Regions from separate parts of the Cupriavidus alkaliphilus genome, predicted to be linked through region 2. Evidence: predicted binding sites of a transcription regulator. Region 2 holds the regulator's gene; the other holds the start of a gene.

Evidence for each region. Region 2 encodes sigma-54, which starts transcription at its own class of promoters, with help from an activator protein. Its sites were predicted from a motif close to TGGCANGNAANCTGCTTT; they were not measured.
Region 1: FHX60_RS09885 (GTP cyclohydrolase II) is a predicted target of sigma-54. The motif match lies at 2,103-2,120, and genes of this name have one in related genera.

What each region holds. Positions count from the first base shown of each region.
Region 1 is NZ_JACHWE010000002.1:761,035-764,762, forward strand. Features, by position in the region: gene FHX60_RS09880 (URC4/urg3 family protein) at 1-810, opposite strand, end outside; gene FHX60_RS09885 (GTP cyclohydrolase II) at 807-2,045, opposite strand; gene FHX60_RS09890 (acyltransferase family protein) at 2,313-3,437, opposite strand; gene FHX60_RS09895 (hypothetical protein) at 3,599-3,728, opposite strand, start outside.
Region 2 is NZ_JACHWE010000004.1:52,794-56,521, reverse strand. Features, by position in the region: gene lptA (lipopolysaccharide transport periplasmic protein LptA) at 1-583, shown strand, start outside; gene lptB (LPS export ABC transporter ATP-binding protein) at 592-1,392, shown strand; gene FHX60_RS15135 (RNA polymerase factor sigma-54) at 1,516-2,994, shown strand; gene hpf (ribosome hibernation-promoting factor, HPF/YfiA family) at 3,043-3,393, shown strand.

The DNA of each region.
Region 1 (3,728 bases), on a different contig from region 2:
CGGCCCGAGGCCCACCAGCAAGGTGCGCAGCAGGAAGCCGGCATCGAGCTGGCCGCCCACGGCGTGCGCCTTCAGGTAGTCATAGAGGTTGCCCAGCCGCGCCGGCCGGCCGAACAGCGCCGGGGTCGCGTCCATCACCTCGCCCAGCCGGCGCAGCAGCCCGGCGCGGCCTTCCAGGCCCACCAGCGGGTTGTGCTGCGCGACCTGGAAGGCATGGGCAATGCTGTCGGCGTCGATGCGCTGCAGGCGCTCGGCATCGGCGCGCAGGGGATCGCCCGGCGCCGCGGAGAAGCCGCCGCGCGCGAACAGGTCGAAGCTGGCCGCGCCCAGACCTTCCGAACGCGTCAGCACCAGGTCGCTGGCCGGATCGCGGTAGCGCCATTCCGGCCCGGCGCCGGCATCCAGCAGCACGCTGGGGATCACCAGGTCGATGCCGATGCGGGCGCGCTCCTCGCGGTGCTCGGGACCACTCAGCGCGGCGCGCTCGCACAGCACCTGCCAGCGGTCCGTGCGCTGGTCGCCCGCGCCGCTTTCAAAATGACGCCAGCGGCTGTGATACGGCACCTGCAGGTCCGGATAGCGCTGGCGGATGGTGCTGGCGACGTAATCGGCAATTGCATGCACGCGGTCCGGGTGCCAGGTGAAGCGTTCGGAAGCGCCGCTGGCGACGTGCTCGGTGACCGCCGCGCAATGGGTGCGCACCGCCTCGGCGCACAGCAGCGCCGAAGCGGGATGCCCTTCGGGCACCGGGCTCAGCCAGCCGTTGCCATGGCGCTCGTTGCCGGCGCTGTCCTCGGGATACCTCGTCATTCGTTCAACCCCCTGCCCTTTGCCAGGGCCAGTTCGTTCGCATCCGGCGGCGTGTAGTGCGTGAAGTAGCCGGCGGCCACCTTGGCGTCGATCTCGACACGGGCGTCGGCGGGGATCAGCGCCTCGGGGATCGCCACCTGCTCGACCACCTCGATGCCCTGCGCCACCAGCGCCCCATGCTTCATGTTGCTCATCGACGCCCAGCGGTCGATGCGGCGGATGCCCAGCCAATGGAACACATCCGGCATCAGCTCCTGGAAACGCATGTCCTGCACGCCCGCCACGCATTCGGTACGGGCAAAATAAGTCTCGGCGCGGTCGCCGCCAACCTGGCGCTTGCGGGCGTTGTAGACCAGGAACTTGGTCACCTCGCCCAGCGCGCGGCCCTCCTTGCGGTTGTAGACCACCAGCCCGACACCGCCCTGCTGCGCCATTTCGATGCACACCTCGATGCCGTGTGCCAGGTACGGCCGGCAGGTACAGATGTCTGACCCGAACACATCCGATCCGTTGCATTCATCGTGCACGCGGCAGGCCACGCGGGTCTCGGGCTGGCCCAGCTGGCTGACATCGCCGAAGAAATACAGCGTCATGCCGCCGATCGGCGGCAAGAAAACCTTCAGGTCCGGCCGCGTCACCAGTTCCGGGAACATGCCGCCGGTCTGTTCGAACAGGCTGCGGCGCAGCACGCTTTCCTTGATGCCGAACCGGACCGCCATGCCGGGCAGGTACCACACCGGGTCGACCGCCGCCTTGGTCACGCGCACGTCGCCATTGGCATGCAACAGGTTGCCGTCGGGCTTGAGCCGGCCCGCGGCAATGGCCGAAACCAGCTCCGGCATGTTGATGTGCGCGCGCGTCACCGCGATGGTCGGGCGGATGTCGACGCCGGCGGCAATGCGGTCGGCAAAGACGGTGGAGACCAGGTGGCCCCAGGGGTCGAGCGAGACGATCTTGCCCGGCTCGCCCCACTGCGGATGCGGGCCGATGGCCTCGGCGGGCGCGGTGTCGGTCAGGTCGGGGCGATGGTCGCGCTGCAGCGTGCCGGAGGCGACCGCCAGCGCGCGGTAGATGGCGTAGGCGCCGGCGTGGGTGCCGATCACATTGCGCTGCGCCGGATTGCCCAGGCTGGCAATCACCGGCCCGCGCTCCGCCGCCGTGGGTGCGCCCCAGTGGATGGGTTCGGCCGGCTTGTCGCGGCGCGCGTGCGAAGTCAGGACGATATGGTCGGACATGACACCCTCGGTTCCCGATGGAATCCTGACCAATCGGTCAGGTTTACGATTCCATACTAGGCAACCTTTGTGCCATCGCCCAATGCCCGTTTACGCCAGTGTGGCGTTCATGTGTGTGGCGCCCAACGCAAGTCCGCGGCAGCGCTATGCACGCCCGGCGTGCCGACGGCACCACGCCCGCGGCACCCATGCACCACGCGGATGCCGAGCACGACCACGCAACGCAAGCGCGCCCCGGGTAGTGCCGCGCGGCGATGCGTGCAAGGGTTACATGGTCGGGCGGCTCGCCGAGCCCGGGCCCGAGTCGCCTGCCGCGTCACGGCGGCCGCCCAGCATCGCCCGCAGTGCCGCGAACGGCTGCGCACTTTCGACGAAGCGGTAGAACACGGCGCCCGCCACATTGCTCAGGGCCCACGCCGCCACCATGCCGAGCGCGTTCAGCACCGGCTGCCCCGGTGCCAGGTGCGACACCAGCGCATTGACCACCAGGCACACCGGGAAATGCACCAGGAACACGGAATAGGAAATCCGTCCGAAGTAGCCCACCACGCGCGCCCGTGGCCAGCGTTCCAGCCATTCGCCGCGCCGCGCCAGCGCCAGCACCAGCGCGGTGGCCAGCGCCACGGCAATCCGCAGCCGGAAATCCAGCACCAGCGCGCCCAGCGCCACCGCGCCGATCAGCGCCAGCGGCAGCAGCGGCCGGCCGGGCGCCGACGCCCAGTAGGCCAGCGTGCCCATGCCATAGGCGCCGAAGAAGTACACCGCCCAGATATCCCAAGCGGCATCGCGGTTGAACCAGAACAGCGACGCCACGGCCGCAAGCGCCACCAGCCCGATGCTGGCCGCCACGCCCGCTGGCGCCCTGCCGCGCGACACCGCGCGTGCGGCCCACAGCGTGCCCAGCAGCAGCGCGAACAATTGCAGGTCGATGGCCACGTACCAGACCCCGGCCGACAACGCGTCGACGTCGACGATGTCATGGAGCAGCGTCAGGTGCGCAAGCAACTGCCCCAGCGTGGGGGACGCCGGGATCGAGTCATGCGTCATCCAGTGCCGCGCCACGGCGGCACCGGCAACGCTGAGCAGGATCGCCGCGGCAAACGGCACCACCAGTTTCTGGTAACGGCGCCACAGCAGCGACAGCGGGTGCTGGCGGATCTCAAGCCGTCCGTCGGGTGCCAGACTGCGCGCCGCCAGGAAGCCGCTGATCACCAGGAACACCTGCACCGCGATGCGCGCGTAGTCATAGAGCCAGTCCAGCAGCCCCGGCGCCAGCCGGTACGCGGCGTCGGACATCGGTCCATAGAAGGCGAGGTGGTGCAGGACGATCAGTTGGGAGCTGACGGCTTTCAGGGCGTCGATGCACGGCAGGCGCGACGGGCAGGAGCTCATTGTTATAGGGAGAATGCAAAAGGCACGGAAGGCGCGATTCTACCCGTTGCGCCCGCACCCAATGTGCCGCAATGCATACATTTTGCGGATTGGTTACACAGTGGCCGCGCTTGTTGCCAGTTCGACCGCCGCTGTCTTGTCGCAGCGGCTGGGGGCGGGCGTTATTGGCACAGCGCCATCAGCGCTATCCACGCCTGGGCATGGGCCGGATCCAGCCACCCTGCCAGGGCCACCGCGCACAGCGCGGCGAGCCCAAGCAACGACAGCCAGACGCGCAGCGCGGGCATAGCG
Region 2 (3,728 bases):
CCTGGCCATCGGCCTGCTGGCCCAGCCTGCCCTTGCCGAGCGCGCGGACCGCGACAAGCCGATGGTGCTCGAGGCGGACAACGCCAGCTATGACGATGTCAAGCAGATCTATACGCTGACCGGCAACGTGGTGCTGACCAAGGGCACCATGATCCTGAAGTCCGACGCGGCCGAGCTGCGCACCGACCCCGAGGGCTACCAGTTCGCCGTGGCCACCTCGAAGCCGGGCAAGCAGGCCTATATCCGCCAGAAGCGCGAGGGCGTCGATGAATACATCGACGGCTGGGGCGACCGCATCGAATACGACGGCAAGCAGGAATTCTCCAAGCTGATCGGCAATGCCCGCATGGCGCGGCTGCAGGGCGCCAAGCTGGTCGACGAGATCCGCGGCGCGGTGCTGACCTACGACAGCCGCAAGGAACTCTATACCGCGGCGGGCGGCGGCAGCGGCGATGCCGCGGCGGCCAACCCGTCAGGCCGCGTGCGCGCGGTGCTGTCGCCGCGCCAGGACCAGAAGTCCGGCACCGCAGGCGGCTCGCCGCTGGACCTGAAGTCGGCGCCCGCGCCCGCCAACAAACCCTGACCGTACTTATGACCGATACCGCCACCATTGCCGACAAGCCTGTCGTCGAAGCCAACTCCGTCCTGCCCGGCGGCAGCACGCTGGTCGTGCGCCACCTGAAGAAGCGCTATGGCTCGCGCACGGTGGTCAAGGACGTCTCGCTCGACGTGAAGAGCGGCGAGGTGGTCGGGCTGCTCGGCCCCAACGGCGCGGGCAAGACCACGTCGTTCTACATGATCGTCGGCCTGGTGGCGCTGGACGAAGGCGACATCGTGCTCGACGGCGACCACATCAGCGGCCTGCCGATCCACGAGCGCGCGCGCATGGGCTTGTCATACCTGCCGCAGGAAGCCTCGGTGTTCCGCAAGCTCAACGTCGAGGAAAACATCCGCGCGGTGCTGGAGCTGCAGCAGGACAAGGGCAAGCCGCTGGCCAAGGCCGAGATCGAGCGCCGCCTGGATGCCCTGCTCGACGACCTGCAGATCGCGCACCTGCGCAACAATCCGGCGCTGTCGCTGTCCGGCGGCGAGCGCCGCCGCGTGGAAATCGCGCGCGCACTGGCGTCATCGCCGCGCTTCATCCTGCTGGACGAGCCCTTTGCCGGCGTGGACCCGATCGCCGTGGGCGAGATCCAGCGCATCGTCAGCTTCCTCAAGGCGCGCAATATCGGCGTGCTGATCACCGACCACAACGTGCGCGAGACGCTCGGCATCTGCGATCACGCCTACATCATCAGCGAAGGCACGGTGCTGGCCGCGGGCCAGCCCGAAGACATCATCGCCAATGACGCCGTGCGGCGCGTCTATCTGGGCGAGAACTTCCGCATGTGACAAGTCGGCGGCCCCGCACGGGCCGCCATGGCCGCATGGCAGGGAGAGCCAGCGGCGATCACGGCGCATCAGCGATAGCAATTTCCGTTCCAACATCGGAAAGATGCGCATAAAATAGGTCGCATGAAACCGTCGCTACAGCTCCGCCTCTCCCAGCACCTGGCACTGACCCCGCAGCTGCAACAGTCGATCCGGCTGCTGCAGCTTTCCACGCTGGAACTGCAGCAGGAAGTCGAACAGGCGCTGACGGAAAACCCGCTGCTCGAGCGGGAGAACGACTGGATCGAAAGCCCGCTGCGCGTGGCGGCCGATGGCTCGGTCAACGTCCAGAGCGCGCCCGCGCCCGCCCCCGCCGAGCCCCAGGGCAATGGCGACGCGCGCGCCGAAGGCGGCGCCGATGACAGCTACGGCGACAACAGCAGCGGCGACGACTACGGCAACGGCGACTGGAGCCTGGACGATTTCGCCCGCCGCCCGCAAGGCGACGAGGACGAAAAGACGCCGATGCAGCTGCGCGATGCCGAGCCCACGCTGCGCGAATACCTGATGGAGCAGCTGACACCGCTGAAGATCTCGGCGCGCGACAAGGGACTCGCCATCTTCCTGATCGAATCGCTCGATGACGATGGCTACCTTAGCGCCTCGCTCGAAGAGATCTGCGCGGAGCTGCCCGAAGAACTCGAGTTCGACCCCGACGAAGTCCACGCCATCCTGACGCTGCTGCAGAGCTTCGATCCGCCTGGTGTGGGCGCGCGCAACGCGGCCGAATGCCTGGCGCTGCAATTGCGCCGCCTGACGCACCCGCAGCGCGAACTCGCGCTGACCATCGTCACCCATCACCTGGAACTGCTGGCGGTACGCGACTACACGCGGCTGAAGAAGGCCCTGCAGGTCGATGAGGTCGCACTCAAGGCCGCGCATGACCTGATCCGCTCGCTGGCGCCCTACCCGGGCCATGCGTACAGCCGTCCGGAGGCCGATTTCGTTGTGCCTGATGTGTTCGTGCGCAAGAGCGGCGGCGGCTGGATCGCGCAGCTCAATCCGGATGTGATGCCGAGGCTGCGCATCAACGATATGTACGCACAGATCCTGCGTGGCGCCAAAGGCGAGACCGGTACCGCCGGGCTGCAGCAGAAGCTGCAGGAAGCACGCTGGCTGATCAAGAATATCCAGCAAAGGTTCGACACCATCCTGCGTGTCTCGCAGGCCATTGTCGAGCGTCAAAAGAACTTTTTCACCCACGGTGAAATCGCCATGCGCCCCTTGGTTTTGCGGGAGATTGCCGATACACTGGGTTTACACGAGTCAACCATCTCCCGGGTGACGACCAATAAATATATGGCTACGCCGATGGGTACTTTCGAACTGAAGTACTTCTTTGGCAGCCACGTGTCCACCGAAACCGGTGGCGCGGCTTCATCAACGGCCATCCGCGCCTTGATCAAGCAACTGATAGGAGCCGAAGACCCGAGGAATCCCCTTTCCGACAGTCGCATCGCCGAACTGCTGGGCGAACAGGGCTTCGTTGTCGCACGCCGCACGGTCGCCAAGTATCGTGAAGCCTTGAAAATCCCCGCAGTCAATCTCCGCAAGTCTTTGTAGCCGAGCCCACCGCCTGCCTGGTGAGGCTCTTTCAGAAGGAGAAGCGCTATGAACTTCAAGATCAGTGGACACCACCTGGACATCACGCCCCCTCTGCGTGAGTACGTGGAAACGAAGCTGGAGCGAATCGTCAGGCATTTCGATCAAGTCATTGGCGTTAGCGTGCTGCTCTCTGTCGACAATCACAAGGAAAAGGACCGGCGTCAGTACGCGGAAATCAATCTGCATCTAAAGGGCAAGGACATCTTTGTCGAGGCGCATCACGAAGACCTGTATGCGGCGATCGACGCACTCGTCGACAAGCTGGACCGTCAGGTGATTCGCTACAAGGATCGCGTGCAAGGCCACGACCGCGAAGCGGTCAAGTACCAGATGGCCGCAGCGCAAATGCAGCAATAAACCCGTGCCCGGCAGCCCCGCAGAGGGCTGCTGAACCAGGATTCCACAGGCAAGCCGCGCCGCGAAGCGCGGCTTTTTTGCGCCCTGGCGCTGTGCGGGCTGTGGCAGCGGAGCAAACCTTGCCATGCATGGAAGCCCGAAAGGTTCGCAAGCGCAGCGCCAAGGTGTATGCTGCGCCATACAAAGAGAGAGAAATCGTGGCCGCGCCTGCCCGCGCTGCACCGCACAATGCAAGGGTAGTCGCTGCTCTATAATGGGCCGGACGTCTTCCCCCGCGCCGGCAGCGGTGAGGGAGCCAGACGCTGCCCGGCGGAACGATCCGCCCGCTAACTGAA